Regions from separate parts of the Pseudarthrobacter phenanthrenivorans Sphe3 genome, predicted to be linked through region 2. Evidence: riboswitches for the same ligand, from Rfam matches in the RefSeq annotation. Region 2 holds a riboswitch; each other region holds the start of a gene.

Region 1 (10,367 bases), 1.5 Mb from region 2:
AGATTGCAGGCTACCTTCGGGAAACCGGGGCTGTGCACCGCACTTCCGCAGGAGGTCACCGGCCCCATGATTCTCCCGAGGGGGACCGCATTATCCGGGCCTTCGTTAGTGACGTCAGCCGCGTCCAGCCGGTCCGTGCGTCCTGAGCCCGTCCGGCTGGCCCCCAATGGCCAGCCGGACGGAACCTGAAGGGCCTTAAGCCCGGACTGCCGGTGGAACGCTGAGCTCCGGCAGGTAGACCCTTCCGCCGGCCGCGAGGAACTCCTCGCTCTTGCCCTGCATGCCGGCGGCGGCCTCCGCCAAGGCAGCCTGGGACTGGGCGGACCCGAATTCGTCCCGGATGTCCTGGCTGATCCTCATGGAACAGAACTTGGGCCCGCACATGGAGCAGAAGTGCGCGGTCTTTGCCGGTTCTGCCGGGAGCGTTTCGTCGTGGAACGCCTCTGCCGTGACCGGGTCCAGGGACAGCGCGAACTGGTCGCGCCACCGGAACTCAAACCGTGCCTTGGACAAGGCGTCGTCGCGCTCGTGCGCTGCCGGGTGCCCCTTGGCCAGGTCGGCTGCGTGCGCCGCGATCTTGTAGGTAATCACCCCGGTCTTGACGTCGTCCTTGTTCGGCAGCCCCAGATGCTCTTTGGGGGTGACGTAACACAACATCGCGGTCCCGTACCGCGCGATTTCGGTGGCGCCGATGGCTGAAGTGATGTGGTCGTAGCCGGGCGCCACGTCGGTGACAAGTGGACCGAGTGTATAAAAGGGCGCGCCCTTGCACAGCTCCTGCTGGCGCTCGACGTTTTCCCGCACCAGGTGGAACGGAATGTGGCCTGGGCCTTCCACCATCACCTGGACGTCGTACTCCCAGGCGCGCTGCGTGAGTTCAGCCAGGGTGTCCAGTTCGGCGAACTGCGCCGCATCGTTGGCGTCCGCCGTCGCCCCGGGCCGCAGGCCGTCGCCCAGGGAAAACGCGACGTCGTACCGTGCGAAAATTTCGCAGAGCTCGTCAAAGTGGGTGTAGAGGAAGTTCTCCTGGTGGTGCGCCAGGCACCAGCCGGCCATGATGGAACCGCCGCGGGACACTATGCCCGTGACCCGGTTGGCCGTCAGGGGAACGTACCTGAGCAGGACCCCGGCGTGGATGGTCATATAGTCCACCCCCTGCTCGCACTGCTCAATCACGGTGTCGCGGAAGATTTCCCACGTCAGGGCATTCGCTTCGCCGTTCACCTTTTCCAGGGCCTGGTAGATCGGGACGGTCCCGATCGGTACCGGAGAGTTTCTGATGATCCATTCCCGTGTGGTGTGGATGTCATCTCCGGTGGAAAGGTCCATGACAGTGTCCGCGCCCCACTGGGTTGCCCACTGCAGCTTGTCCACTTCTTCGGCGATCGAACTGGTGACAGCGGAGTTGCCGATGTTGGCGTTGATCTTCACCAGGAACGCCTTGCCGATGATCATGGGCTCGGACTCAGGATGGTTGATGTTGCTGGGGATGATGGCCCGGCCGGCGGCCACTTCGCTGCGGACCAGTTCAACATCGCAGTTCTCCCGCAACGCCACGAACCGCATTTCCGGCGTGATCACGCCCTGCCGTGCGTAGTGCATCTGCGTCACCGTCCGGCCCCCGACGGCGCGGCGGGGCACCGGGCGCGCTCCCTTCCACTCAGCGCTGGCGGCACCGCGGCGGACAGCCGAGCGGCCGTCGTCGAGGAGGTTCCGCTCCCGGCCGCCATACGTTTCCGTGTCACCGCGCCCCAGTATCCAATTCGACCGGAACGGCTCCAGGCCGCGCACGGGGTCGCTGCCCGGCCCGGCGGTCCGGTAGGTCCGGAACGGCTCGTTCGCCAGGCCGTTAGGGGAAGCCTCCAGCGCGATTTCTGTTATTGGAACCCGGATGCCGGAATCGGGGTCTTCAAGGTAGGCGAGCGAGTGCGATTTCAGGGAATGGGTCACCGGGGTGTGGCTGCCGGGCGAAGCCGGCTGCTGGTTCTTTTGGGCAGGGGACAGCGGTTCATTTGGTGTACTCAAGGAATACTCACTTCCTTCGCCGGCATTACCCGGACAGGTTCGACGGTCGCAGGCTGCGTCAGCCCGATCTCAGCCCCTGCAGGGGCACCCGTGTGGTCACCAAGAAGCTACCACAGCCCCCGAATCCTTCGTTGTCACATCGCCGGTGCTAGCCTGTCCGGGCGAGAAAGAGGCAGGTTCATGGCAGAAATCATCCAGTTCACGGGGCCCGTCCTGACGGGACCCGACCGTGAGGAGCGCGGACTGTGGTCCGTCGATGGGAGGCTGACCTTCCGGCGCCCGGCGGAGGTGCCGGACAGCATCCTGGCGGGCTGGGTGCTGCCGGGTTTCGTGGATGCCCATTGCCATATAGGGCTGGGTCCGGGAGGAGCGGTGCACGATGCGGCCGCCGAGGAACAGGCCCGGACCGACCTTCTGGCAGGCACCCTGCTGGTCCGGGACGCCGGCTCTCCCGCAAATACCCGATGGCTGCAGGGGAGGGCTGACGTCCCGCTGCTGATCCGCGCCGGCCGCCATGTTGCCCGGACACGGCGGTACCTGCGTGGCTTCGCAGAAGAGGTTGAACCGGAGGGACTCGTTGAAGCCGTCCGGAAGCAGGCACGGGACGGTGACGGCTGGGTCAAACTCGTGGGGGACTGGATTGACCGGGGCGCCGGTGACCTGGCGCCATCGTTTCCCGCCGCCGTCGTCCGTGATGCTGTGCAGGCCGCCCACGATGAGGGCGCACGCGTTACGGCCCACTGCTTCGCGGAGGAGACGCTCGACGACATGCTGGACGCCGGCATCGACTGCGTCGAGCACGCCACGGGGCTCCTGCCGAGGCACCTTCCCCGGTTCGTGGAGCAACAGGTGCCCATTGTGCCCACCCTGGTCAACATCGCCACCTTCCCGGACATTGCGGCACAGGCCGATCCAAAGTTCCCCGTGTACGCGGCGCATATGCGTTCATTGTGGGAATGCCGGGAGGAGCGTGTGCTGGAGGCGTATGAAGCAGGGGTGCGGATCTACGCCGGAACCGATGCCGGCAGCGTCATCAGGCATGGCAGGATCGCCGACGAAATCCTGGCCCTTCATGCCGCGGGACTGCCCATGCCGGCTGCCCTCAATGCTGCCTGCTGGGACGCGCGGAAGTGGCTGGGTGCCGAGGCCATCGGCGAGGGGGCGCGGGCAGACGTCGTCCTGTGCCGGGAGGACCCGCGGACGACGCCGGGGACCATAAGGGACCTGGCACATGTAGTGCTGGGAGGACGGATCGTGGGATGACCCGTCGTCCTGGGGGCAACCGGAACCAGCACTTGGAATAAATTGAAGCTTCAAGTAATTTTAATAGTGACAGGCCCGCAACCCGAGGGCCCCAGCACCGGGAGTTTCCAATGACCGCAGAAGCCACAAACCAGGATCTTCTACCTGCCGATCTCGCCATGGGCACCGTGATGCTCAAGGTGGGCGACATGAAGGTCATGACGGACTACTACCAGCGCGCCCTGGGCCTGGAGGTCGTGGCGGAGCAGGACGGCGGGCTTTATCTTGGCCGGCTGCAGAAGCCGCTGGTGCACCTGGCACCCGCTCCGGGCCTGAACCTTCCGGGCAGGGGAGAGGCCGGCCTCTTCCATACTGCGCTGCTGTTCGAGAACCAGGCGGACCTGGCCGCCACCATCGCCACCGCCGCCCGGTTTGAGCCCCGCTCCTTCACCGGCAGCGCAGACCACCTGGTCAGCGAGGCCTTCTACTTCACTGACCCGGAAGGCAACGGGATCGAGCTCTACTGGGACCGCCCCCGCAGCAACTGGTCCTGGAACGGCACTGACGTGGTGATGGACAGCCTGGCGCTTCCGCCGCAGCGCTACCTGGAGCAGCACCTCACGGAGGAGTCGCTGGAGCGCCAGCGTGGAACCGTGGCGGGCGTGGGGCACGTGCACCTGCAGGTGGGTGACGTCCAGACGGCCCGCGACTTCTACGTGGGTACGCTGGGCTTCGAAAAGACTGCCGGCTGGCACGGGCAGGCCTTGTTCGTCTCGGCTGGCCGGTACCACCACCACATGGCCATGAATGTCTGGAACAGCCGCGGCGCCGGCCCGCGGAAGGACACGCTTGGCTTGGGGGAGGTCCTCATTGAAGTGCCGTCAGGGGACGACGTCGGCGCTCTTGCCGACCGCCTCAAGGTCGCCGGCGTGCCCGCCCACCATACGGGTGCAGAACTCCGGTTCGAGGATCCGTGGCGCAACAGGATCCGGGTCGCCGTCCGCTGACAGCGGCGTTTCGTGCACCGGCCTGGCGGTCGCATGGGCAGGTGCCGCCGGGCCAACGCCCGGCGGTACCTGTACTAGGCTGAAACCGAACTGCCGGGCGGCGCGCGCTGCGTCCCGGCGCGCCGCACCGTCAACGGAATGAGGGCACTTCCCATGGGCTTCACCGAAATCTTCCTCGCCACCCATGACGCCGCACTTAAGCGTGCAGGCATCCTTGACCAGGCAGGCAACGCCCCCGACGGCGAGGCCGTCCGGATCCCTGGGATCACTGACTTCGAAGTCGAGCAACTGGGGGACCTCGCCGGCACCGCAGTCCACGCCGGCGGTGCAGATTATGAACTGACCATGGTGGACGTGGCCAGCGATTCGCTGCTGGCCGTTCCGCCCGCCATGGTGCGCGCTTTGGCCGACCTGCTGTGCTACGAAACCGAGGGGGAGGGCAACGTCCTGGATGATGTTGCCGAGCAATGGGCAGCCCAGGAGGACATGCCGTTCGACGCCGCCCAGGCACGGACCTACGTCCAGAAAGTGGCTGAACTTGCCGTTGGAATTGACGACTCCGAACGCACCGGACTTTACGTCTGGACCGTCTGAGCCCTTCCCGGCCGCCCCTTCGCCGTGCTGCCGGGGTGCCAAGTCGAAATCCCGACGCTGATCTGGCACAATAAACAGGTACTCGATCTGCGTGGCCCCTCTCTCCGCGTCCGGATCCTGTCCTTCGAGCCCGCAAGTACGGCCCGCCCCACGGGTGCAGAACGCCGGGTTCACCCCCTTTTCTGAAACAGGAGTGACCACAACAGTGGCCGTAAAGATTCGCCTTAAGCGCTTTGGCAAGATGCGCGCACCGTACTACCGCATCGTCGTCGCGGACTCACGCACCAAGCGTGACGGCCGTGCCATCGAAGAGATCGGCAAGTACCACCCCACCGAAGAGCCCTCATACATCGAGGTTGACTCCGAGCGTGCCCAGTACTGGCTGTCCGTCGGCGCCCAGCCGTCCGAGCAGGTCGCCGCGATCCTCAAGATCACCGGTGACTGGCAGAAGTTCAAGGGCCTGCCGGGCCAGGAAGGCACCCTCAAGACCAAGTCTGAGAAGGTAGCCTTCGTTGCCCCGGAGAAGGGCTCCGTGATCATCCCGGAAGCCATCACCAAGAAGGCATCCAAGTCTGATGCTGCCGAAGCACCTGCCGAGGCCGAAGCAGAGACCACCGAGGCTGAGTAGATTGCTGGCAGAAGCGCTGGAACACCTGGTCCGGGGAATCGTTGATTCGCCGGATGACGTCAAGGTCAGCTCCAAGAGTAACCGCCGCGGGGACACCCTCGAAGTGCGCGTTCACCAGGACGATCTCGGACGGGTGATTGGCCGCCAGGGCCGCACCGCGCGCGCACTCCGCACCGTGGTGGCAGCCTTGGCCGGCGGTGAACCGGTAAGGGTCGACGTCGTCGACACCGACCGCCGCCGCTGAGCGCTCGGCAACACCAGTTTTAGCTCCGGCCCCTCCACCCACGGTGGAGGGGCCGGAGTGCTTTCACCAGAACACCGTGGATTAACCACAACCGGAACAGAGGAACACATGCAGCTTCAGGTGGCACGAATCGGCAAACCGCACGGCATCCGCGGTGAAGTGACGGTCCAGGTCCTGACCGATGCCCCTGGCGACCGGTTTGTGCCGGGCACTGAGTTTGTTGTCGAGCCCGCCTCCGCCGGCCCGCTCACTGTGGTCAGTGCCCGCTGGAACAAGGACATCCTGCTGCTGGGCTTCGAGGAGATTGGAACCCGCAATGAAGCGGAGACCCTCCGCGGCGCCAAGCTCTTCATCGAGACCGAGGAGCTGGACGAGGACGACGACGAAGGCTGGTACGAGCATGAACTCGTGGGCCTGGAGGCCCGGGTGGGTTCAAATGTTGTGGGCAAAGTTGCCGCGCTCAACACCGGCACCGCGCAGGACCTGCTCATGGTCACCACCCCGGACGGCGACGAAATCCTGGTTCCGTTCGTCGAGCAGATTGTTCCCGAAGTCAACATCGAGGAAGGCTACATCCTCCTCACGCCGCCGGCCGGCCTTTTCGAGTTGAACGCGGAGGCCGAAGCAGCCCCTGCCGAGCCGGAAGGCAAAGCGTAGATGCGGATCGACGTCGTCAGTATCTTTCCGGAGTACCTGGCACCCCTGGAACTGTCGCTGATCGGCAAAGCCAGGCAGGACGGAATCCTGGACCTGCGTGTCCATGATCTCCGGTCGTTCACCACCGACAGGCACCGGACCGTGGATGACACTCCCTACGGGGGTGGTGCGGGCATGGTGATGAAGCCTGAACCATGGGCGCAGGCCCTGTCCTCGATCGCCGACGACCGCCCGGAAGGGTCGGCCAGGCCAGTCCTGATCGTCCCCTCGCCCGCCGGAGAGCGCTTCACCCAGGCGCTTGCCTACGAACTTGCCGAACAGGAACACCTGGCCTTCGCCTGCGGACGCTACGAGGGCATCGACGAACGCGTGATCGAATGGGCGCGGGATCATTTCGAGGTCCGTCCAGTGAGCCTCGGCGACTATGTGCTCAACGGCGGGGAGGTGGCGGTCCTTGCCATGGTCGAGGCCATCGGGCGCCTGCTGCCTGGCGTTGTGGGCAACCCGGAATCACTGGTGGAGGAGTCCCACTCCGATGGGCTCCTGGAGTACCCCGTCTACACCAAGCCCTCCGTATGGCGGGATCGGGAAGTGCCCGCGGTACTCCTGAGCGGCAACCACGGCAGGATCGCGCAGTGGCGCCGGCACGAACAGTTCCGCCGGACAGCCGAACGCCGCCCCGACCTCCTCGAGGAGTTCGACGCCGGGAAGCTGCCGCGTGCCGACCGCGCGGAATTGCAGGCGCTGGGGTACGACGTGGTCGACGGGCGCCTGCGCCGGCGGCCCGGCAGTGAAGGATCCCGGCAGGACTGACCTGACGGAATTGGCGTAACCTGCCCAGTGTGGCAAAATTAGTCCTTGTGTCTACTGGGTCCGCACCTGCCACAGGGGGAGCGCAACCAACAGCTAAGGCAACCGGCTTCGTCAATCAGCGACCTGGCCGGACCACTTAATTTTCGGCAGCAATCTCCGGCGCTCCAGCAGTGTCCGGGTTTGCCTGCCGTGACCCAAAGTGAATGACCTGTGGCGTTCACCAGGAGTGCAACAATGCATATTCTCGATTCCGTCGATGCAGCCTCGCTGCGCAGCGATGTTCCCGAGTTCCGCGCGGGTGACACCCTCAAGGTTCACGTGAACATCATCGAAGGCAAGAACACCCGTGTCCAGGTCTTCCAGGGCTTTGTCCTTGGCCGCCAGGGCGAGGGCGTCCGCGAAACCTTCACCGTCCGCAAGGTTTCCTTCGGTGTCGGCGTGGAGCGTACCTTCCCGGTGCACTCCCCGATCATCGAAAAGATCGAGGTCGTCACCAAGGGTGACGTCCGCCGCGCCAAGCTTTACTACATGCGCGCACTGCGCGGTAAGGCTGCGAAGATCAAGGAAAAGCGCGACTTCAGCACCGCCAAGTAAGTCCTTCCGGACCTACGAAGGCTGGGCCGCAGCCGTATCCGGCCAGCGCCGGAGCCTACCAGCACCAGCGCCCAGGATACGGACCATGGACCAGACAAAACGCCAGCCCCGAAAATCGGGCTGGCGTTTTGCGTTCCTGGCAGTGGTCCTGGCCATTGCGGTCAGCGGGCTGGTCCGGTCGTTGTGGCTTGACGTCTACTTCATCCCCTCCGAGTCCATGGAACCCCTGTTCCAGGGCGGAGACCGCATCCTGGTGTCCCGGACGGATTTCCGGAACGAGCCGGTCAGGCACGGGGACATTGTGGTTTTTGACGGCCGGGGAACCTTCGCGCCCCTGAACAGCGGCAATGGTCCGCTTCTCGACGCAGCCTCCGCCGTCACCCAGTGGCTTGGCCTGACCGGCAGCGACACCACTTACGTCAAGCGGGTCATGGGACTCCCGGGCGACGCCGTGGCCTGCTGTGACGCCGGCGGACGCGTGACGGTGAACGGCGAACCTCTGGATGAGCCTTACGTTTTCGCAGGGGACGCCCCGAGCACCCAAAAGTTCAGTGCCGTGGTCCCCGACGGGCGGCTGTGGCTGATGGGGGACCACCGCTCACTCTCTGCCGACTCCCGAAGCCTCCTAGGCGCCCCCGGCGGCGGCATGGTCCCGCTGGACAGGGTGATCGGCAGGCCGGTCCAGATCATCTGGCCGCTTGATAGATTTGCTTCAGTACCACGTCCGCCTGCGGCAGGACCAACACCAGAGAACGGACAGTAGATGCCTGAGAACCATGCGCGGGGGCCCGAGCCGCGCCACGACGGCACTCCGGACGCTCCGGCCGAGGCAGCTTCCGCGCCTGCCCGCGGGGAACCGGGGGCTGACGCTCCCGCTGCGCCCCCCGCGCCCGGCAGCCGATCCGCCGCCAAAGCCGCCAAGTCAGGCGGCAAATCCGGTGGCAGCCCGGTCATGGCATGGCTGAAGGAAGTGGCGACGGTGGTGGTCATCGCCGTCGTGCTCTCCTTCCTCATCAAGACGTTCCTTTTCCGGGCCTTCTTTATTCCGTCCGAATCGATGGTCAGGACCCTGGATGTCGATGACCGCATCTTCGTCAACCTCCTCGTCCCTGAACCGTTTTCGCTCAGCCGCGGCGATGTGGTGGTCTTCCGTGATACCAAGGGGTGGCTGCCGCCCGCACCGGAGAAGACCCAGGGGCCGTTCACCTGGGTCCAGGATGGGCTGACCTTTGTTGGACTCCTCCCGGACAATTCCGAGCAGCACCTGGTCAAAAGGGTCATCGGGCTGCCCGGAGACCATGTAGTCTGCTGCGACGCGGACGGTAAACTGACCGTCAACGGGACTGCCATTAACGAGAGCTATGTCAACCCGGCCGAGGTTCCGCAGATCCGCAACTTCGACGTCGTGGTTCCCGAGGGGAAGGTGTGGGTGATGGGCGATAACCGGAACCACTCCGCCGATTCCCGTGCGCACATGGATTCCGACGGCGGGTTCATCGACATCGACGACCTGGAAGGCAAGGCCGCCGTGATTGCGTGGCCGCTGAACCGCATCACAACACTTGACAATTACCCGGACGTCTTCCGGAACGTCCCGGCGGCTCCCTGACCATGCCCGCGGCAGTAAAGGCGAGGTCCGGTTCCACGAAGGTGCTCTCGCGCACCAAGGCGCCCACCCTGCGGCATGAGCGGACTTTCAAGGCGCAGGGCATCCGTTATCTTGCGGGCGTTGATGAAGTGGGGCGGGGCGCGCTTGCCGGCCCCGTCAGCGTTGGCATCGCCGTGGTGGACCTGGAACACCAGAAGCCGCTCGCCGGCGTGCGGGACAGCAAGCTCCTGACCCCTTCCGAGCGCGAACGGCTCGAACCGCTGGTCCGCAGGTGGAGCGTGGCGTCAGCCGTGGGCCACGCCTCCGCGCAGGAAATAGACTCGATCGGCATTATCGCCGCCCTGCGGCTGGCCGGGACGCGGGCGTGGCAGGACATCCTCGCCGCGGGAATCCGCCCCGAAGCGGTGCTCCTGGACGGAAGCCACAACTGGCTTTCCCCGGCAGGACAGCCGTCCCTCTTTGACGAGCCGGTTTTCGAGGCCAGTTGCGACGCCCCCGTGCACACCAAGGTCAAGGCGGACATGCAATGCCTAAGCGTGGCTGCTGCGAGTGTCATCGCCAAGGTGGAACGCGACCGGACCATGCGTGAACTCCATGCTGAATTCCCGGATTTCGGCTGGGACATCAACAAGGGCTACGCCACGGTGCTGCACCGGGACGTCCTCCGCGCTGCCGGGCCCACCCCCTACCATCGGGTCAGCTGGCGCCTGCTCGGCGGGGACCTGCTGGAAGGCGGGCTGCCGGACGGGGATGAGTTGACCGGGGAAGAGTTGGCCGGCGCGGACTGAGGGGTGCTGCACGGGCGCCAGGCGCCCCGCAGATGGTGCAAGATGGAAGCATGAGTGCTGAGGATCTTGAAAACTACGAAACCGACATGGAGCTCCAGCTCTACCGTGAATACCGGGACGTGGTCGGATTGTTCAGCTACGTTGTCGAGACCGAACGGCGCTTCTA
Region 2 (10,367 bases):
AATCGCCCCGCACAATGAGCGGCCCATCGGGGCAGACCACAATGGAGCTCTCGGCCGGTTCCTGGTTCATGTGTGCTCCTGCTCTGGGTTAATAATGGAACTCCATAGGTGTTGGTTGCGCTGTTCGGCGATCCGGCCCTGGTAGCGCCGCCGGAGTCCCGCAACCGAATGGGCTGCTGTCCTGAGCCTGGTTCCGGCATAGGGCATACCGCCGGACAGCCGGTAGCCGAGCGCTATCCAAATACAGAAGGCGCGCTCCAGGGTCCAGAGCGGGGCAAACCACACTGCAGCGAAGGGAAAGACGGCAGTCCCGCCGTGCCGGCGCCGCCCGATTTCCGCGGCGAGGGCAGGCGCTGCGGCAAGGCAGAAAAAAGCCGTCCGGCGGTGCCGTGGCGGCAGGCAGGCGGCTGCAGCGATGGCCGGAAGCAGCGCCAGTTCCGCCACGAGCCTGCGCGGCTGGGCAAAGTCGTCGTACGCCTGCCGGACGCGCTGCTTCACGAAGTGCCGGCTGCCCGGTGGACGGCGGGCCACGAAAAGGTCCGGGACAATTTTCTCCCGTCCCCCGGCGGCCTTGACTGTCCGGATCAGCTCCAGGTTTTCGAACAGGACGGGAGCATAGCCTCCCGTTGCCAGCAGCGCGTCCCGGCGGAGAGCCAGCGTCCCGGGAAAGTCCGCGGACCAGGCACGGTTGATGAGCGTCCTGGCCGTATCCCAGCACGCGTGCCAAGGGAGGGGATCGAAGTAATTCTGCGGGCGCACCACGTCCGCTGAACGGAGGTGATGGACGACGGCGGCGAGGGCCTCGCGCGTGTAGCGGACGTCGTCGTCGGCAATCACCAGGAGGTCCGCCGTCGAGTCCCGTACGCCCGTCATGACCCCGGCGACTTTGCCGTTGCCGCCGCTGCCCGCCCTTGGAGGGATGTGCTTGACGGCGGCGGGGAACAGCACCCGGTGCTGTTCGAAGAGCCGTACCGGCGAACCGTCCACCACCGTGACGGGAATCCATTCCGTGAGGCGGCGGAGGTAGGCGGCCAGTTCCGGCAGGCAGGAATCGTCGGTCCAGCGCAGGGGCAGGATGTATTCGACGGATCCTTCCAAGGCGGGTCCCTCCACGGCGGGTCCCTCCACCGCGGAATTGTCCTGGGCGGGTCCCTCCACGGCGGACCGCGCCGCAGGCTGGCTGCTCATGCTGCCGCCGGTACAGCCGCCCTGAGGGAGCTTCGGCCGTTTTCCCAGGACTGCAGGATGTGCGCCGACAGCCGGCCGTCGATGGCCATGACTGCCGTGGCTCCGAACAGCACGTCCCCGAGCAGGTGCGGTTCTGCCTCCACCAGCCCGCCGGCCAGGTCACGGCCGGCGATCTGTTCATGGACGGCGTCCGCTTCCACATGCTCGTCGAAGTAGCGGGTCACGCCGGCATCGAAACCAAGCCGGCGAAACCCGTTGCCGTACAGGCGGTTGGGCTGGGAAGACGTCATTTCATACATGGCCAGGTGCCCGGTGATGGCCCCCCGCAGCCGCCGGTTCAGCCCGAACAGGGACATCAGGTTCACCGCCGCGAGGGAAATCGCGGGGACCGCGTCAACATACGCTCCATAGGCGCAGTCCATTCCCAGCCCGCTCATGGTTCGGGCGAACAGCGTGCTGTGCATCCGCTCGGGCCGCCCGCCGCCGTACTCGTCAGCCTGGATTTCCACGAGCGCCGCCTTGGCCCGTCCGGACAGGCGGGGGATGGCGAAGGTGTGGGGGTCCGCTTCCTTGAGCTGGTAGATGGACTTGTGGACCAGGAATTCCTTGAGCTGGTCCAGGGTTGCCTTTTTCGCCACATAGCGGGAAAGGCTGGGACCGCTGTCCTGCGCCGCGAGGCCGAACAGGACGGCCGCCACGGCGTCGCTGGTGGGGACCATGTCCGCGGGAAGCTCCAGCTCACCGGCCGCCTCATGGGCGGCTTGCCTGAGGGCGGCTTCGAAGGGCTTTTCCAGTGAATGCCGCAGCTGGATCAGTCCCGGCGCCCACTCCCACTCATCACTGACGCCCTCGAGCCCGGAGTAGTGGAGTTCGTAGAGGCAAAACAGCGTGAGTTGCAGGTCATCGTCCTCGATGATGTCTATCTCGGCCGCCAGGCGGGCGGCCGCCATCCGGTGCAGCCCGTCCAGGCCTTCCGTGTCCGCGCCCGGGGCGCCGGCGAGGACGCTGAACAAGGCCGTGCTGATGGGTCCACGCGGTCCGGGGATTCTCATGATGCTCCTTCAGATCTGGTGCTGGCGCTGGTGCTGGCGTTGCTGCCGTTGTTGGTGCTCGCGTTGGTGGCAGGGCCCCTTGCCAGCATGACGGCCAGGGCGATCATGGCCAGGCCCAGGACCAGGTGCAGCCAGTTGTCGGCGTTGTTTGCCGGGACGAAGTTTGCCGGCGTGGTGTCGCCTACCAGCAGGCCGTACAGCCACAGGACGAGGTAGATCACTCCGCCATAGACGAGGTAGCTCCTGGCTTGCGCGTGGGTGCGCGCCATCAGGACGCCTGCCACACCGAAGAGCAGGTGCACGATGTTGTGAAGTGCTGAAACCTGGAAAATCCCCAGCAGGAGCGCTCCGGATCCATGGCCGGCAAGGCCCAGGGAACCATAGTTGGCGGTGACGCCCGGGACGAAGCCGAGGACGCCAGCCAGGCAGAACACGGCGGCGGTGCCCAAAGCAGCTCTCTGCAGGCCTGTGCGGGCGCCTGTCAGGCGGGTGCTGGCTGCCATGTCCTGTACTCCTCATAAGCCGGGAGACAACATAGTAAGCATGATTACTATGTAAATGCTAAGCAGCCTTTGTATTTCCTCTGGCGGCGGATCAGCCCGCCGCGCTGTTCCACGTGTAGGGGTTCGCGTCGTCCCCGCCCCGGCGGCCGTGGTCATAGCCCTGCTGCCAGGAATTTCCGACGGCGGACACCAGCTCCGCCAGCAGCGGATAGTAAGGGTGGTCCGGGCCGATGAAAATCATCTCATCCGAGGCTTTGTCCAGCGCCGCCCGGACCTGGTTTTCGCCGGCCGGTCCGGTCACAACCCGTCTCCGGACCGCACTCCCTGAAGGACCTCCCGCAACGCCTCCACCACCAGATCATGGTCCTGGACCTGCGGAAGCCCGGAAACTGTGACGGTGGCTACCGCACCCACGCCAGTCACATAGACGGGAAACGACCCGCCATGGGCGGCATAGCGGCGTTCGTCGAACCAGCCCTGATCCTCGATTCGTCCGCCCCCGAGCCGGCCGCGCAGTCCCACCAGCAGCGAGGGCACCTCGTACCGGGCGGCAGTGCGCTGCTTGGCGCGGATCCAGTGGTCGTTGTCCGGTGTGGCGCCAGGCAGGGCCACGTGGAAGAGGACCTGCCTGCCCTTGGTGATGTCGATGGCGATGGGCAGGTCCCGTTCCTTGCCCAGTTCCACCAGGAGCAGGCCCAGGTTCAGGGAATCATCCGGAGAAAACCCGGGAAACTGCAGTTCCCGGACTTCCGCCTCGATCCGGGCGATCAATGCTTCCAGCGATCCCTCGGGCTGGGCGGCGTCGGAGTCCGGATCGTACTCGGTCACATGGGGCGGAGTGGCAGTCATGGGCCACAATCTACCCCTCCTGCGGTGTAAACTGGACCACGCCCACCAGGGCGATTATTTACACACAGAATCATTCAACGACAGGGGAGCGCCGCCGTCGGACTGGCCATGCCAGGCACCGCAGGTGGGCGCTGAGAGTGCGGACAGCCGCAGACCCTCGAACCTGATCCGGTTAGTACCGGCGCAAGGGAGTCGAGTTCTCGAAGTGCGCGCGCATCGGCAGCAGTGCCGGCAGCCGCGTCCACTTTCCCCTCCTGTTCCTCAGGAGGATCGCATGGCAACAACAGCAGTGAAGAAGAGCACGGCCAAGTCCTGGCGCGTGGTGGACATCGTGGTGGCGGCCCTTATCGCCATTGCCGGCGGCGTTATTTTCTGGGCGTGGTCCCAGGGTGCGGCCGCAGTCTCGGCGCCCATGAATGCCGTCTACCCCGCCCCTCACGGGCCTCATCGCCGGCGGCTGGATGATTCCGGCGGTACTAGGCATGCTCATCATTCGCAAGCCCGGCGCCGCGCTGTTCTGCGAGACCGTTGCAGCCACCGGTGAGCTGCTCATGGGCTCCCAGTACGGCGCCTCCGTACTGTTCTCCGGCTTTGTCCAGGGCCTGGGAGCGGAGATCGTTTTCGCGATCTTCGTGTACCGGAAGTTCAACCTGCCCGTTTCCCTGTTGGCAGGCGCTGCGGCGGGCCTCTTCTGCGGCCTGAACGACTCCTTCGCTCCGTGGGGCTGGAACATCGCGTACTCAGGCGGCGACAAGCTGGCGTACATCATCTTCACCATGATTTCCGGCGCGATCATCGCGGGCGCCCTGTCCTGGCTCGCCACCCGCGGGCTGGCGAAGACCGGCGTCCTGAGCTCCTTTGCCTCACGAAAGGCAGCAACGGAGCCCGTCTTCTCCTGATGGCTGCACCTACCCGCCATGACGCTCCGGCGGCAGTGCGTCCGGCGGCCGTCAGCGCCCGCGGCTGGGGCTGGCGGCATGCCGGGCGGTCCACGCCCGCGGTGCAGGCCCTTGAGCTGGACATCCTGCCGGGGGAGCGCGTCCTCCTGCTGGGGCCATCGGGCGCCGGCAAGTCCACCCTCCTCCATGCCTTGGCAGGGGTGCTGGGCGATGCGGACGACGACGGCGGGGCCGGCGACTCCGACGAATCCGGCTCGCTGCTGGTTGACGGGGCGTCCCCGCGCGAACAGCGTGGCCGCGCCGGCCTCATGCAGCAGGACCCGGAGACCCAGGTGGTCCTCTCCCGGGTAGGCGACGACGTCGCTTTCGGTGCGGAGAACCTTGCCGTGCCCCGCGACGCCATCTGGGCCCGCGTGCATGAAGCATTGGACGACGTCGGCCTGTCCCACCTGCCGCTGGACCATCCGACGTCGGCACTGTCCGGCGGGCAGAAGCAGCGCCTCGCGCTGGCAGGCATCCTCGCCATGCGCCCGGGGCTGATCCTGCTGGACGAGCCTACTGCCAATCTCGATCCCGCTGGGGTCCTGGAGGTGCGTGACGCGGTGGCGCGGTGCCTGGACAAGACCGGGGCCACCCTGGTGGTGGTGGAACACCGCGTGTCCGTATGGAAGGACCTGGTGGACCGCATCGTGGTGCTTCAGCCGGGCAGCGCCACTGAGGAAGCGGTGCTGCTCGACGGCCCGCCGGACCAGGTGCTGGCGGATGCGCGCAGCATGCTGATTGCCGCCGGTGTCTGGGTGCCCGGCTATGTCCCGGACACCAGGCCGCGCGGGCAGGAACCCGCCGCCGGTGCAGGCAGCCTGCTGCTCGCCGCCGAGAATCTGGCCGTGTCCCGCGAAAGAGCACGCCGCACCGGCTTCCGGAAGATACCTCCGGTGCCCGTGCAGGAAGGTATCTCAGCGCAGGTGCGTGCCGGACAGGCGCTGGCAATCACGGGTCCCAACGGAGCCGGGAAGTCAACGTTTGCCCTGACCCTGGCCGGACTCCTCGAGCCGGCCGCGGGGAAGGTTTCCGCCACCCTGGACCTCAGCCGCGGCGCCGGAATAGACCCGTACAAGTGGAAAGCCGAGGTGCTCATTGAGCGGATCGGCACGGTGTTCCAGGAACCCGAGCACCAGTTCGTCACGGGCAATGTGCTTGACGAGCTGCGTTTCGGGCCGCGGCACCTGGGCCATGGCGGGGAGCGCGTGGACGAGCTGCTGGAGCGGCTGCGGCTTGCCCACCTCGTGGACGCCAACCCTTACACGCTCTCGGGCGGGGAGAAGCGGCGGCTTTCCGTGGCCACCGTCCTGGCCGCCCACCCCCAGGTGCTGGTCCTGGACGAGCCCACGTTCGGCCAGGATGCCAACACGTGGGCGGAGCTGGCGTCGTTCCTGTCCGAGCTGTTGGACGCCGGCACGGCCGTGGTGTCCGTGACGCACGACGCCGAATTCACGGCCGCGCTGGGCGGGACGGAACTGCGGATGGCCGCGGCGGGACAGGTGCAGCCATGAGGTGGGAGGCATCGTGAGGCAGGAGCTCAACCTGCGCGGAAACCAGGCGCTGCTTGCCCGGGCCAACCCCCTGAGCAAGTTTGCCGCCGTCTTCCTCATAACTGCGGTGCTGGCGCTGTCCATCGATTGGGTGTCCGCGTCCGTTGCGCTCGCCTTTGAGTTCCTGCTCTTCCCACTGGCCGGACTCACCCTGACGCTGCTGTGGCAGCGCGGCTGGCCGCTCATCCTGGCGGCCGCGGTAGGGGGCTGGAGCACCTCCATCCTGGCGCCGGACAGCGGCAGGACGCTGATCGACGTCGGCATCTGGACCATGAGTGAAGGTTCGCTGGAGTTGGGGATCGGTTTCATGCTGCGCGGACTGGCGATTGCGCTGCCTGCCGTGCTGCTGATGAGCTGTACGGATCCCACGGACCTGGCCGATGCGCTGGCGCAGAAGGCGCGGCTGCCGCACCGGTTCGTCCTGGGGACGCTGGCCGCCATGCGGCTGGTGGGGCTGATGGCGGAAGAGTGGCAGACCATCGGCATGGCGCGCCGCGCGCGCGGGGTGGGATCCAGGGGCACTGCGGCGCAGCGGATCAAGGCCACCCTGGGGCAGAGCTTCGGGCTCCTGGTGCAGGCCATCCGCAGGGCGTCACGGCTGGCGGTGACCATGGAAGCCCGCGGCTTCGGCGGGGGACGTCGGACCTGGGCCCGGGAATCAACCTACAGCGTGCTGGATGCCTGGGTGCTGGCCGGCGGTGTGCTCATGGCAGGAACGGCTGTTGCCGCGGCGCTCACCATGGGCACGTGGAACATGGTGTGGCTGGGGACCTGACCCCGCCTGCCTCACCGGCAGGAGTAATTGTAGTCAAACCCGTTCGATACGAACTGGGTCAGTGCCACGGTGCCGCCGCCGGTAAGGGGCGGCTCTGAGCAGGCCCTGGCCGCTCCTGCGGCGTTCAGCGATCCGGCCAGCCAGCTCGGCAGGTTGTAGAGGTTGCTCGAACTGCTGACTGGTCCCACGATCCGGTCCCACTGCTGGCCGGTGGAGTAGATCCCCACCTGCGCGCCGATGCTGTGGAAGAAGTCCGTCATGCCTTCCAGGACGGTCCGGTTGGCATCCTTGTTTGTGCCCGACCAGGTGTTCTCGGTTTCCACGTCCAGCCACCAGAAATAGCCGGCAGGGTTGCTGACACCGCGGCGGGTGGCGTTGTCGTACGCCTTGGCGTAGCCGTACATGTAGGCGCACGCGGTCCCATAGTCCCCGGCCTTGCAGGTGCCGTAGGGATTGTGGATGGTCCGGCCAGCAGGGTACTCATTGCTTTCCGGCCACCAGGAGCCGGCGGCGCCGGGGTTTGCCGTGTTGACGTACAGGGAGACCGTGGGCTGCTCGGGGTGGCCAGCCGAATCCTCGGCCCACGTAAGCTGCTCCGTGAGGCAGGGGTTGGTGTTGTTGGCCAGGCCGTTGTTGACGCCCACAACACCGAAGGCCTGGCCCGTGGGAAGCTCCCCATTGCACTGCGGCCAGGAGACATCGTTGCCCAGAAGGGATTGCTTTCCTTCGCCCGGCGACGGCGCCGCGAAGGCAGGCGAACCTCCGAGGAGCAGCAGTGCCGCAGCAAGCAGGCCCGCGAGCGCCAGGAAGATGCGCCGGTGGCGGGCGGGTGCCGTGAGGTGGGAGGGAGGTGTCCGGCGCATGCTGCCTCCGTTGCGGCTGGACGACGAGGTGCTGATCCAGTCTCTCGCCTCCCCCTCCACCGGTCAAGGAGTCGAAAGACCCGTTTCTATCGCATGTAGTGGGTAGCCACCCTTGCCTACGGCACGTCACCGCCTGATTTTCCTAGCATTTACATCATTTATGATATAAATTGGATTATGACGCAGGAAACCACTGAGCACGTAGCCGCCATGTTGAGGGACGCCCGGGGCGAAAAGGGTTGGACCCAGGGCCAGCTGGCCGCGGAGCTGGGAACAAGCCAGAGCGCCGTCGCCCGGATGGAGCAGGGGAAGCAGAACCTGAGCCTGAAGATGATCCAGCGCCTCGAAGCGATCTTCGGCCGGAGCATCGTGAACGTAGGCAAGCCGCAGATGACCCATCTGCGCGTTGAGGGCGGACGCACCCTTTCCGGTACTGTGGATGTCAACAGCAGCAAGAACGCCGGCGTGGCATTGCTGTGCGCCAGCCTGATCAACCGGGGAACCACCATCCTTCGCCGCCTGGCACGGATAGAAGAGGTGAACCGGATTGTTGAGGTGCTCTCCTCCATTGGAGTGGACTGCACCTGGCTCAACGACACCGACCTGCAGCTGCGGCGCCCGGCCGTACTCAACCTGGAGGCCATGGACGTGGATGCTGCCCGCCGCACCCGCAGCGTCATCATGCTCCTGGGACCCCTGCTTGATGAGTCGGCCAAGTACCGGCTTCCCTACGCGGGCGGCTGCGACCTTGGCACCCGCACCGTGGAGCCGCACATGCAGGCGCTGCGCCAGTTCGGGCTCTCGGTGGAGGCGACAGCCGGGTTCTATACCGTCCAGGCGCCTTCCGCAGATACCCGGGACCGCTCGTTCGTCCTGACCGAACGGGGCGATACCGTTACGGAGAACGCCATCATGGCAGCGGCCCACCGTGAAGGCACAACTGTCATCCGCAATGCCAGCCCCAACTACATGGTGCAGGACCTCTGCTTCTACCTGCAGATGCTCGGAGTGGCCATCGAGGGAGTGGGCACCACTACCTTGAAGATCACCGGCCGCCAGTCAATTGATGCAGACATCGAGTACTTCCCGTCTGAGGACCCTATCGAGGCCATGAGCCTGATCACCGCCGGCATTGTCACGAACTCGGAAGTGACCATCCGTCGCGTTCCCATCGAGTTCATGGAAATCGAACTGGCCACCCTGGGCCAGATGGGCCAGGAACTGGAAATCTCCGGTGAATACATGGCCCGCAACGGCCGCACCCGCCTGGTGGACGTCACCACCAAACCCTCGGAACTGCGCGCTCCAGAGGACAAGATCCATCCGATGCCCTTCCCCGGGCTCAACATCGACAACCTGCCGTTCTTCGCCGTCATCGCAGCGAAGGCGCACGGACAGACCATGATCCACGACTGGGTGTACGAGAACCGCGCCATCTACCTGACGGAGCTGAACCGGCTGGGGGCGCAGGTTCAGCTCCTGGATCCGCACCGGATCTATGTCAACGGCCCCACCAAATGGCGTGCCGCCGAGGTGGGCTGCCCGCCGGCACTTCGTCCGGCTGCGTGCCTGCTGCTGGCAATGCTGGCTGCAAGGGGCGTGTCCGAGCTAAGGAACATCTACGTCATCGAGCGCGGCTACGAGGATCTGGCGGAGCGCCTGAACACCATCGGCGCGAAGGTGGAGTACTTCCAGGACTGAGCATTCACGGTTCGTCATGAAGGGCGGCGGCTCCCCATAAATCTCCGCACTGGCGCAAAATGTCAGTATGCGAACATTCGGCGTGGAGGAAGAGCTCCTGATCGTTGATCCGGAGAGCGGGGAGCCGCTTGCCCTTGCTGATGCGTTGCTGTCCAGCCGGCACCTGGCGGCCGATGACGCACCGGACGACCCACGGCTCCTGGAAACGGAAGACAAAACCGTTTACGACGACGACGAGATGGGGCTGAGTGCCGAGCTCAAGCTGGAGCAGATCGAGACGCAGACGAGGCCCTGCCTGGAGTACGGTGAACTGCTGGACCAGATCCGTGCCGGGCGGGCGCTCGCGGACAGGGCGGCCGCCAAGAACAATGCACGGGTAGCCGCGCTGGCCACCTCGCCGCTGGGCCTGTCCAGCCACACCACCCCGGATCCCCGCTACGCACGAATGCTCGAGCGCTTTGGCTTGACTGCCCAGGAGCAGCTGACCTGCGGCTTCCATGTGCACACGTACATTGAGTCGCCCGACGAAGGCGTGGCGGTCCTGGACCGGATCCGTGACAAGCTCGCGGTCCTTACTGCGATGAGTGCCAATTCACCCTTCTGGAATGGCACCCAGACGGGCTTTGAGAGTTACCGCACCCAAGCGTGGAACCGGTGGCCGACGGCCGGTCCTGCGGGCATCTACGGCACGTATTCGGCATACCGCCGCGTGGTTACCCGCCTCCTGGACAGCGGCGTCATGCTGGATGAGGGCATGCTGTATTTTGACGCCCGGCTGTCCCGCAACCATCCCACAGTGGAGGTCCGGGTTGCCGATGTCTGTCTTCGCGCTGAGGACGCCGCGCTTCTTGCCGTCCTGGTGCGAGCCCTGGTGGAAACCGCCAGCCGGGAGTGGCAGGACGGCATTGATCCCGCACCCGTGCCCACGGTCCTTCTGCGCATGGC
Region 3 (10,367 bases), 1.1 Mb from region 2:
GGAGGTGTCGTGCCGCACCGAGGAGGGCATCAGCGTGCACCTCCTGAGCTACCTCCACGATCCCAACCATGCGGGCCTCCTTGAGGAAATCACCAAGGCCAAGGATGCGCGGCAGACGCGCGCCGAGCGGATGGTCACCCTCCTGGCCGAGGACTACCCCCTCACGTGGGACGACGTCATCCACCACGTGGCTCCCGGCGCCACCCTGGGACGCCCGCACATCGCCGACGCCCTGGTGGCAGCCGGCGTAGTGGAGGACCGCTCCGAAGCCTTTGCCTCCATCCTCACCTCCCGGTCGCGCTATTTCATCCAGCACTACGCACCTGCCCCGGCAGCCGCCGTCGCACTGGTCCGTGCCGCCGGCGGCGTCCCGGTCTTCGCGCACCCCGTCGCGTCGTCACGGGGACGGATCGTGGGGGAGCGCGTCTACCAGGAGATGATCGACGCCGGCCTGGCCGGCCTGGAGATCGACCACCGGGACAACCCCGAGGAGGGGCGGGAGTTCCTTCGCCGGCTGGCGGCGAAGCACGACCTTCTGGTCACCGGGTCCTCGGACTACCACGGCACCGGCAAAGTCAACCTGCTCGGCGAGAACCTCACAGCGCCGGAGGTGCTGGCGAGGATCGAGGACATGGGGACCGGGACCGCCGTCGTCCGCCCCTGAACACGGCAAGTAGGTAGCGCCAAGTGTCGTTCTGGAAGCTCAAAACGACACTTAGCGCTACCTAGTTGGGTGGGTAAGCGATGAACTCGGCGTGCGCGCCCAGGCGCTTGGCCATGACGTCGATCGCCGGCTGGTTCTGGTCCACGCACACGAACTTCCGGTCCATCCTGGCGGCCACGGCACCGAGCGTGCCGGAACCGGCGAAGAAGTCCAGGCACCAGTCACCGGGCCGGCTTGAGGCTGCCACCACCCGCCGCACCAGGCCCTCGGGCTTCTGCGTGGGGTAGCCGGTCTTTTCCTTGCCCGTCGGGGAGACGATGGTGTGCCACCAGACATCCGTGGGCAGCTTGCCCAGCTCGCGTTTCTCGGGCGTGACCAGGCCCGGCGCCATGTAGGGCTCGCGGTCCACCTCGGCGCTGTCGAAGTGGTACTTCGCCGGGTTCTTGACATACACCAGGATGTTGTCGTGCTTGGTGGGCCAGCGGTTCTTGGCCCGGGCACCGTAGTCGTAAGCCCAGATAATCTCGTTCAGGAAGCACTCGCGCCCGAAGATGGCGTCCAGCATCACTTTGGCATAGTGCACTTCGCGGTAGTCGAGGTGCAGATACAGCGTGCCGTCGTCCGCGAGCAGCCGCCAGGCCTCAACGAGCCGCGGTTCCAGGAAGGACCAGTAATCGCTGAAGGCATCGTCATAGCGGTGCAGGGCACCTTTGATGGTGTCGTAGGAGCGGCCCTTGAAGCCCACCCGGTCTCCGGTGCCGTCCGCATTAACCACCATGGTGGTCTGCTGGCGCGTCTGGGTCCGGCCCGTATTGAACGGCGGATCCACGTAAATCAGTGTGAAGGCGCCGTCCGGCAGCGAGGGGAGGAAGTCCGCGTTGTCCGCATGGACCACCAGGCTGCTGCCGTCCGGCGCCCAGACAGTGTCAGTCATGAAGGGCGTTAGGCCTCGGTGTTGCCGGGCTGTGCACCTTGGTCGCCGGCTCCAACTACCTCACCGTTGCGGCGGCGGGTGCGGGTGCGCGGCCGGCGGGTGCGCGACGGCTGCTCAGTGTCCGAAGCAGTGGCGTTGGCATCACCGGCCGCAGCAGGGGCTGCAGCAGGCTCGGACGTACGACGGCGGCGCTCGCCTGAGCGGGCACCGGAGTCACCGCTGCGTCCGCCCTCACGCTTGGCACCGCGGTCACGGCTGCCGCGGTCACGGCCGTCGCGGTCGCGGGAACTGCCGGCGTCGCGGCCACCGCGGGCGTTCTTCTTGCCCGTTTCGCCCAGGTCCTCCAGCACCTCGGCGTCAACACCGGCCAGGGTGCGCTTGTCGCGGGGCAGCCGGCCCTTGGTGCCTTCGGGAATGTCCAGGTCCTCGTAAAGGTGCGGGGAGGAGGAATAGGTTTCGATGGGCTCCGGCACGCTCAGGCCCAGGGCCTTGTTGATCAGTCCCCAGCGCGGCATGTCGTCCCAGTCCACGAAGGTCACGGCGGTGCCCTTGTTGCCGGCGCGGCCGGTGCGGCCCACCCTGTGCAGGTAGATCTTTTCGTCTTCCACGCACTGGTAGTTGATGACATGCGTGACGTCGTCCACGTCGATGCCGCGGGCGGCCACATCGGTTGCCACCAGGACGTCCACCTTGTTGTTGCGGAAAGCCCGGAGCGCCTGCTCGCGTGCGCCCTGCCCGAGGTCGCCGTGGATGGCGGCCGCCGCGAACCCGCGGTCCACCAGTTCCTCGGCAACCTTGGCCGCGGTGCGCTTGGTCTTGGTGAAGATAATGGTCCGGCCGCGGCCCTTGGCCTGGAGGATGCGTGCCACCACTTCGATCTTGTCCATGCTGTGCGCGCGGTAGATCAGCTGCCGGATGTCCCGCTTGGTAAGGCCTTCGTCATCCGGATCAGCAGCACGGATGTGGGTGGGCTGGGTCATGTACCGGCGGGCCATGGCGATGACCGGGCCCGGCATGGTGGCGGAGAACAGCAGGGTCTGCCGGACCGCCGGCGTGGCCGCGATCAGGGTCTCGACGTCCGGCAGGAAGCCGAGGTCAAGCATTTCGTCGGCCTCGTCGAGGATGACGACTTTGACGTTCTTCAGGCTCAGGTGCTTCTGCTTGTAGAGGTCGATGAGGCGCCCGGGGGTTCCCACCACAACCTCCACGCCATTCTTCAGGGCTTCCACCTGGGGCTCGTAGGCCCGGCCGCCGTAGATGGTGGCGATGCGTGCGTTCCTCTTGCGGGAGGCCGTCTGCAGGTCGTTGGCCACCTGTACCGCGAGTTCACGGGTGGGGACGATGACCAGGGCCTGCGGCGCGCCGGGAACTGCGAGTTTCTCGTAGCCCGCGTCGTCACGGCCCACCACCCGCTGCAGGGCGGGGATGCCGAAGCCCAGGGTCTTGCCGGTGCCGGTCTTGGCCTGGCCGATGATGTCGTGGCCGGAAAGGGCCACGGGCAGGGTCATGGCCTGGATGGGGAAGGGGTGGGTGATCCCGGCGTCGGCCAGGGATTCCACGATGTCCGCGCGGACGTTGAAGTCCGCGAAGGATTTCTCCTCGATCTCGTGCGGCTTCTCGTCCGAGATGATTGTTTCTTCGGGCTCGATGGTTTCGGTGCCGGAGTCATCGGTCAAGAGCTGGTGGGTATGCAATTCACTCACGGGGGAGTTTCCTTATTCATTTGGGCAATGGCGCTGCCTGCTCAACGGGCCGGCCAGGGGCCGCTCCGGAGCACGCTCGGGCGCGCACGCAATTCCAGTGGAAGCCGATCGCGGGCTATCTAAAATGCTGGCACTGGTGACCAGCGGGTGTATCTCAAGATCGCGTAGGGGCGGGCTTGTTGGTTTCAAATCAAGGAAATCAACGACCGGGCATCCGTTTCTACTTCTTCAGTCTAGCCGCAAGGGGGCGGAATCCCGGCTTTGGCCGCTTGTGCCCGCGGGAGAAGTGGCAAAACCGGCCTGGTTCAGGACGCCGGAGGGCTCAGTTCGAAATGCACTTCCCGGGTGGCGATGTCAGAGGAAATGAGGCGGACCCGGACTTTGGTGCCGGCTTCCAGGTCACCCGCGCACCGGGCAGTGACAGCGGGTTCAGCAATCTGGATGATCCCGGAACCGCCGTTGCCGTTGCCGTTGCGCCCGTTGCCGCCCTTCCCGTTGCCGTTCCTGCCGTTGCCGCCGTTTCCGTTTTCCTTCTGCGGCTTGGACCCGGAGATCACGATCGCGTCGAATTCCTGTCCGATGTGGTTGATCAGCAGCGCCGCTTCCACGGTGTCCAGGGCCATGCGCTCCATGCGGGAGGCCAGCTGGTCGGAACCGGCCATGATCTCGGGTAAGGACGGCAACGCGTCCCGTACCCAGCCCGGTACGTCGCCGCCGTTGCTCAGTGCCTCGCAGGTCACCAGCACGAAGCGGTCCACCAGCCGGCGCAGCGGTGCCGTCGTGTGCGCGTAGGCCGCGCCGATCGCGGACTGGACCGCATCTTCCGGAACTGTCCCGTCGAAGGCGGTGTAAGCGGCGCCGCGGAACAGCATGCCTGCCGAATGCATGATGGCCAGCTGGCGCGGGTCGGTAGGATCCAGGCTCCGCAGGTATTCGCCGTAGCTCATTTCGCCGTTCCAGGGCCGCCCCAGCGCCTCCGTCTGCAGCCGGAAATGGTTCAGGGAGCGTTCATCCGGCGAGGGCATGGTCCGCAGTATGCCCACTTTCCCGGCCAGCATCATCTGCGCTGCGGCCATGCCGGTCATGAGCGAGATCTGGGCGTTCCAGTCCTCCACCGGCAGCTGCGGGGCAGCGGCAATCCGGTAGCCGCCGTCGGGAAGCTGCACTATCTCCTGGTCCGGCATGTTCAGGCTGGCGCCCTCCCTTGCGCGCTCCAGCTCCACTCGCTTGAGCCCCACTTCCCTCAGGAGGTGCAGCACGTCGGAGGGGCTGCCGCCGTCGAGCTCCGCCTGGGCCCCCTTGTAGCTGAGCTTGGCCCGGCTCCGCATCCGCGCCCGCCTGACGGCAACCTCGGCCACCTCGGCCCCCTCGTCAAGGCGGAAGTCCCACACGAACGCGGAGCAGTCCTGGCCGGGCAGGAGGCTTCCCGCCCCCTCGCTGATGACTTCCGGATGCAGCGGGATGCGGCCGTCCGGCGTGTAGAACGTCTGTCCCCGGCGCCGTGTCTCGGCGTCCAGCGGTCCGCCGGGTGCAACAAAGGAGGGAACGTCAGCGATGGCATACAGCACCCGGTAGCCCCCGCCGTCGCGTTCGATAAAAAGCGCCTGGTCCAGGTCGGTGGACGACGCCGGATCGATCGTGATGAACTCCACCGCCGTCAGGTCATAGGCCGGAAGCCGCAAAGCCGAGACTGCGGCTTCCGCGTCCTCCACTGCCTCGGCAGGGTACGGGCCGGGCAGCTCAAGCTCGGTCCGCAGCGCGCTCAGGGCCGCCTCAAGGGCGTTCGTGTGCTCGTGGACATTGGGGGCCAGCCGATGATGTGACACGAAAATCAGCGTAGCCCCAATTGTGCGGATCGTGCATGAAACGGCGCGGAGGACGGGCTGGTTTTCGGCTGCAGCCTCACGGACGGGCGGCGTCCAGCGCAGCCAGGAGTGAAGCTGCCGCCGCTGCGGGCTCGTCGGCTTCGGTGATGGCGCGGACCACCACGATCCGGCTGGCGCCGGCCTCCACCACCTGTTCCACGTTGCCGTGGTCAATCCCGCCGATCGCGAACCAGGGGACGCCGCCGTCGGACTCTTCCTGCCGGCCCGCTGCGGCGGCAGCGTACTTCACCAGGTCCAGTCCGACGGCGGCGCGGCCCGGCTTGGTGGGTGTTGCCCAGAGGGGTCCCACGCAGAAGTAGTCCAGCGCTGCGGGCCCCGCAGCAGCTGCCAGGGCCGCGTCCACCTGCTCCGGGCTGTGGCTGGACAGGCCAATAGCGGCGTTCCCGTTGAGCAGCGTTCTGGCCGCGTTGAGGGGGAGGTCCTTCTGTCCAATGTGGAACACCGGCGCACCGGAAAGGACGGCGATGTCCGCACGGTCGTTCACGGCCCACAAGCGGCCGTGGCGGACGGCCGCTTCCTTCAGCAACGCCAGCAGTTCCAGTTCCTCTGCCGCCTCAATCGACTTGTCCCGCAACTGGATGATGTCCACCCCGCCCGCGAACGCGGCATCGACGAACTGTTCGAAGTCGCCGCGGTCCCGCCGCGCATCCGTGCAGAGGTACAACCGTGCTGCCTGCAGGCCTGCGCTGCCTTCGGCATTGATAAAGGCGTCGGTTCCGGGGACATGGGAAGCGGCGGGGGAGGGGGACACATTCATGGGAGCCAGCCTAGTTCCTCTACACTGGCCTCGTACTGCGGGAGCCGCGGCAGCTGTCATAAAGCGCCGGGCTGAGAGGGCGTCAGAGCCGACCGCTTGACCTGATCCGGCTAATACCGGCGTAGGGAAGGAGACACATGAGCGAACCGCCGCACCCTGGTGCTTTCGATGAACCAGCCGGGCCAGGGGCCGTGATCCGTGCCGATGTTGCCGTTATCGGCGGAGGAGTCATCGGGCATTCCATCGCCTGGGAGGTGAGGCGGTCCGGGCGGTCAGTGGTGGTCATCGATGATGCCCCCGGCTCCGGGGCCAGCTGGGCTGCTGCAGGAATGCTTGCTCCCGTCAGCGAACTGCACTACCAGGAGGAAGACCTCCTGGAGCTCATGCTCGACGCTGCCGCCCGCTGGCCCGCTTTTGCCGCTGACCTCGCCGCGGCTGCCGGGTCGGATCCCGGATACCTTACGACGCCGACGCTCGCCGTGGGTGCCGACTCCGCCGACCGGCAGGCGCTGCTGGACCTGCGGGCCGTGCAGCAGGCCAACGGACTCACGGTGGAGCCCCTCACCATCCGTGAAGCCCGGCGGCGGGAGCCCCTGCTGAGCCCTGCCATTGCCTGCGCGCTGGATACCCCTGCTGACCATCAGGTGGATCCGCGGCAACTGCTGGCCTGCCTGCGCCGTACCCTGGCCCGGCACGAGGGCGGAGCCGGGAGCGGCGGAAGCTTCGTGGCCGGAGCCGTGGACGGCTATGCCGTGCCGGACAGGGCAGCGGGCCTGTTCTGGCAGGACGGTGCAGTTTCGGGCGCGCGGCTGGCCGGCGGCGGGACTGTCCTTGCCGGGGAGACAGTGGTGGCCAATGGCCTGGACGCGGCGGCACTCGCCGGCCTGCCGGAGGACCTGCGCCTGCCCTTGCGGCCCGTGCACGGTGACATCCTGCGCCTGGCAGTGCCCGCACACCTCCGGCCCCTGCTTACCTCCACCGTCAGGGGACTTGTCCGTGGTGTCCCCGTGTACATCGTGCCGCGCCGGGATGGCACTGTGGTGGTCGGGGCCACGCAGCGGGAGGATGCCCTCGGGCAGGGCAACGGGTCCAACACCGGGGCGGTCTCCGCCGGGGGTGTTTACCAGCTGCTCCGCGACGCCCAGGTTTTGGTGCCCGCGGTGGCGGAGCTCGAGCTGCTGGAATGCACAGCACGTCCCAGGTCCGGCACTCCGGACAACGCCCCGCTGCTGGGGCGGGTGCCGCTGGCGGTCCGCCCTGCAGGGCACGAAGAACAGAAGTACGTGGAAGGCCTCATCATCGCCACCGGCTTTTTCCGCCATGGCGTACTGCTGGCCCCCGCCGCGGCCGCAATCTGCCGGGAGTTGCTGGACGGCAGGGGAGACCCGCGCTGGGTCCCTTTTGATCCCGCACGTTTTTCGGACGGCCTTTCGCGCAGCGCAGTCCGCCCGGGTGGCGTTGCCGCCACCGGACCTGACATCAAGGAGAAAGTATGAATATCACCCTGAACGGAACCGGGCATACCGTGCCTGAGGGCGCATCCATCACCATGCTCGTCAGCGAGGTCACGGGGCGTGACCTGGCTGCTGACGGCCAGGCTGTTGACGGCCGCCGGCTGGGCGTGGCGGTGGCACGCAACGCCACTGTGGTGCCGCGGAGCATGTGGTTCGCCACCGCGCTCGCGGAGGGCGACGACGTCGAACTCGTAACCGCAGTCCAAGGAGGCTGACCATGACCGAAACCAGCACCCTCCATGCCGGCGCCGGGCAGGACCCGCAGGACGCCCTGGTGATTGACGGCGTCGCCCTGGGGTCACGGCTGATTATGGGGACGGGTGGCGCCCCCAGCCTGGACGGCCTGGGCGCCGCGCTCCTGGCCTCCGGAACCTCTCTCACCACGGTGGCGATGCGCCGCTATTCACCCGCCGAGACGGGCTCGCTCTTCCAGCTGCTGCTGGACCACGGCATCCGGGTCCTTCCCAACACCGCGGGGTGTTTCACCGCCCGGGATGCCGTCCTCACCGCCGAGCTTGCCCGGGAGGCGCTGGAAACAGACTGGGTGAAGCTTGAGGTCATCGCCGACGAGCACACCCTCCTGCCGGACGCCGTCGAGCTCGTGGACGCCACCGAACAGCTGGTCAACAGGGGGTTCAAGGTGTTTGCGTACACCAATGACGATCCCGTCCTCGCGCTTCGGCTCGAGAACCTGGGCGCCACCGCCGTGATGCCGCTCGGTTCTCCCATCGGTACCGGCCTGGGCATCCTCAATCCGCACAACATCGAGCTCATCGTGTCCCGCGCCTCGGTTCCGGTGGTGCTGGACGCCGGCATCGGCACCGCGTCCGACGCCGCCCTCGCCATGGAGCTGGGGTGCGACGCCGTGCTGCTCGCGACGGCGGTGACCCGCGCGCAGGACCCGGCGATGATGGGGGAGGCCTTCAAACACGCCGTTATCGCGGGTAGGCTGGCGAGAGCGGCCGGTCGTATACCCCGCCGTGAACACGCGCTGGCGTCGTCGGCGATGGAGGGCAGGGCAGAGTTCCTGTAGTTGCCCGTTTTCCGCCGCCGGCGCCCTCACCCTAGGAGCAGCAGTGGCGGGCAAGGAAGCAGTTCCCCCGGAACGCATCGACGAAGCCCTGGCTGCACTGCCGGACTGGAGGTTGGACGACGGCGGTCTGGTCACCGTCTTCAAGACGCCGACGGCGGCCGCCGCGCTCGAGCTGATTGCCGCCGTCGGACGCCTGGCCGAGGACCTGAACCACCACCCGGACCTCGACTGGCGCTACAACCGGGTCTTTATCCGCTACACCTCCCACGACGCCGGAGGACAGGTGACCGAGCGGGATCTCGCGGCAGCCGCCGGCTCCAGTGAAGCGGCGGCAGCGGCGGGGGCCGTGGCGGAACCGGCGAAGTACGCGCCGGGGCGCTGATTACCGGCCACGTCAAGCGGCCCTGTCATTGGAGCGCTGCAACATTGTCCTTAAGCAAAGGGGCCGCCACCCCAGGGGGTGGCGGCCACTTTGGCTTGCGCAGGAACCCGTAACTAGGCCCGAAGGATAGCCGTCAGCCGTTCTATATCCTGGCGGGCACGCCTGCGGCCAAGATACAGGGCTGCCGCAGTTGCGGCGGCGGCGCCCAGCACGATGGGCAGGACCCACGGCAGCCAGGTCAGCCCGGGCCGGTACCCAAAGCCGGCGGCCATGAGGGTGATCCACGTCAGGGCCGCCGCTGCCACGGCTACCCCGGCGGGCAGGCCCGCCCCGTACTTGGCGTGCCGCTTGTCATTCGCCCAGACAATAAAGCCTGCTGCGGCGGCAGCCAGTACAACGATGGTCAGTGAAAGCATGGATCTCCTTGGGCTACGGTCGGCTTCTCCGGCGGGCGCTAGAACTGGCCGAAACCTACGCGCCGTGCTTCTTCTGCACCAATCTCCACATAGCCCAGGGCGTTTCCGGGAACAATGATCAGGCGTCCCTTTTCATCCTTCAGGCGAAGTTCGCTGCCCGTGGTGATGGCTTCCCCCACAACCTTGGCTACCGAATCCGCATCCTCGGTTGATTCGAGCACAATTTCGCGGGCAACATTCTGAACGCCGATCTTTATTTCCACAAGGGCCTCCCAGCCAATCAAAGTTCTCGGGTGATGTCTTATTTGTAGTCTAGGACTCTTTGGGGAAGCGACTGATTCCGCGCCAAGCTAAACGGTAGATCAGGTCGCTGGCCACATCGAGGTCCAGGTCGCCGTCCGTTTCGAGCCAGTACCGGGCGCTGACCTGCGCCATTCCGGCAAGTCCGCGGCCCAGGAGCTGGGCCTCCAGGTGGGGAAGCTTGGTATCTTCGGCGATGACACGGGCAATAGCGTCGGCAAAGGTCCTGTTGAAGGTCTCCAACCGGCCGCTGACGTCCGGGTCATTGATCAGGTCCGACTCGAACACCAGGCGGTGGGCCTGGTCGTCGCTGGCGATGAAGCGGAAGTAGGCACGCATGACGGCCTGCACGCGTTCCTTGTTGTCCGTGGTGGAGTTCAAGGCACCCAGCATCAGCTCGGTAAGGGAGGCCAGGTGGCTTTCCAGCAACGCAAGGTAAAGCTCCCGCTTCGAGGGGAAGTGCTGGTACAGGACGGGTTTGCTGACATGTGCCGTTTCGGCGATCTCGTCCATGGCCGCACCGTGGTAACCGTTCGCCACGAAGACTTCCTGGGCGGCGTTCAGGAGCTGGGCCCTGCGCTCATCACGAGGGAGCCGGGCGGACCGTTGGCCTGCGGAACGCGAGGGAGTTTGCGGTTCGGTGGCGGGCGGGCGGTCAGCCCGTGCTTCATGGACCACAGTTGTCCTTCTTTCCGTTGCAGTTACTCCCACTTTACTGCGGGGTAATATGACCGGGCGGTATCCCGGGGCATACATTGAAGTATGGCTTCGACATTCA

Evidence for each region. Region 2 has a riboswitch for thiamine pyrophosphate ahead of ASPHE3_RS18330 (ECF transporter S component). Riboswitches for the same ligand answer to the same signal wherever they lie in the genome.
Region 1: linked by a shared signal. The riboswitch ahead of thiC (phosphomethylpyrimidine synthase ThiC) and the one ahead of ASPHE3_RS18330 (ECF transporter S component) in region 2 are both predicted to bind thiamine pyrophosphate.
Region 3: linked by a shared signal. The riboswitch ahead of ASPHE3_RS13040 (FAD-dependent oxidoreductase) and the one ahead of ASPHE3_RS18330 (ECF transporter S component) in region 2 are both predicted to bind thiamine pyrophosphate.

Annotation. Positions count from the first base shown of each region.
Region 1 covers NC_015145.1:2,486,759-2,497,125, reverse strand. Annotated here, with positions in the region: gene ASPHE3_RS11630 (alpha/beta hydrolase family protein) at 1-146, shown strand, start outside; gene thiC (phosphomethylpyrimidine synthase ThiC) at 196-2,025, opposite strand; TPP riboswitch at 2,020-2,127, opposite strand; gene ASPHE3_RS11620 (amidohydrolase family protein) at 2,206-3,288, shown strand; gene ASPHE3_RS11615 (VOC family protein) at 3,399-4,274, shown strand; gene ASPHE3_RS11610 (hypothetical protein) at 4,428-4,868, shown strand; gene rpsP (30S ribosomal protein S16) at 5,074-5,496, shown strand; gene ASPHE3_RS11600 (RNA-binding protein) at 5,498-5,740, shown strand; gene rimM (ribosome maturation factor RimM) at 5,849-6,397, shown strand; gene trmD (tRNA (guanosine(37)-N1)-methyltransferase TrmD) at 6,398-7,210, shown strand; gene rplS (50S ribosomal protein L19) at 7,445-7,804, shown strand; gene lepB (signal peptidase I) at 7,890-8,567, shown strand; gene lepB (signal peptidase I) at 8,568-9,413, shown strand; gene ASPHE3_RS11570 (ribonuclease HII) at 9,416-10,201, shown strand; gene ASPHE3_RS11565 (DUF2469 domain-containing protein) at 10,252-10,367, shown strand, end outside.
Region 2 covers NC_015145.1:3,941,884-3,952,250, reverse strand. Annotated here, with positions in the region: gene ASPHE3_RS18360 (CDGSH iron-sulfur domain-containing protein) at 1-70, opposite strand, end outside; gene ASPHE3_RS18355 (glycosyltransferase family 2 protein) at 67-1,188, opposite strand; gene ASPHE3_RS18350 (iron-containing redox enzyme family protein) at 1,185-2,240, opposite strand; gene ASPHE3_RS18345 (DUF4383 domain-containing protein) at 2,237-2,743, opposite strand; gene ASPHE3_RS18340 (hypothetical protein) at 2,835-3,044, opposite strand; gene ASPHE3_RS18335 (heme-degrading domain-containing protein) at 3,041-3,592, opposite strand; TPP riboswitch at 3,665-3,800, shown strand; partial or broken gene ASPHE3_RS18330 (ECF transporter S component) at 3,867-4,491, shown strand; gene ASPHE3_RS18325 (ABC transporter ATP-binding protein) at 4,491-6,044, shown strand; gene ASPHE3_RS18320 (energy-coupling factor transporter transmembrane component T family protein) at 6,058-6,858, shown strand; gene ASPHE3_RS18315 (glycoside hydrolase family 25 domain-containing protein) at 6,870-7,721, opposite strand; gene ASPHE3_RS18310 (UDP-N-acetylglucosamine 1-carboxyvinyltransferase) at 7,899-9,422, shown strand; gene ASPHE3_RS18305 (glutamate--cysteine ligase 2) at 9,490-10,367, shown strand, end outside.
Region 3 covers NC_015145.1:2,818,868-2,829,234, reverse strand. Annotated here, with positions in the region: gene ASPHE3_RS13065 (PHP domain-containing protein) at 1-664, shown strand, start outside; gene ASPHE3_RS13060 (DNA-methyltransferase) at 726-1,598, opposite strand; gene ASPHE3_RS13055 (DEAD/DEAH box helicase) at 1,607-3,301, opposite strand; gene ASPHE3_RS13050 (RNB domain-containing ribonuclease) at 3,607-5,127, opposite strand; gene thiE (thiamine phosphate synthase) at 5,204-5,944, opposite strand; TPP riboswitch at 5,972-6,089, shown strand; gene ASPHE3_RS13040 (FAD-dependent oxidoreductase) at 6,082-7,440, shown strand; gene thiS (sulfur carrier protein ThiS) at 7,437-7,673, shown strand; gene ASPHE3_RS13030 (thiazole synthase) at 7,676-8,491, shown strand; gene ASPHE3_RS13025 (4a-hydroxytetrahydrobiopterin dehydratase) at 8,535-8,873, shown strand; gene ASPHE3_RS13020 (hypothetical protein) at 8,987-9,289, opposite strand; gene ASPHE3_RS13015 (DUF3107 domain-containing protein) at 9,328-9,552, opposite strand; gene ASPHE3_RS13010 (TetR/AcrR family transcriptional regulator) at 9,602-10,267, opposite strand; gene moeB (molybdopterin-synthase adenylyltransferase MoeB) at 10,352-10,367, shown strand, end outside.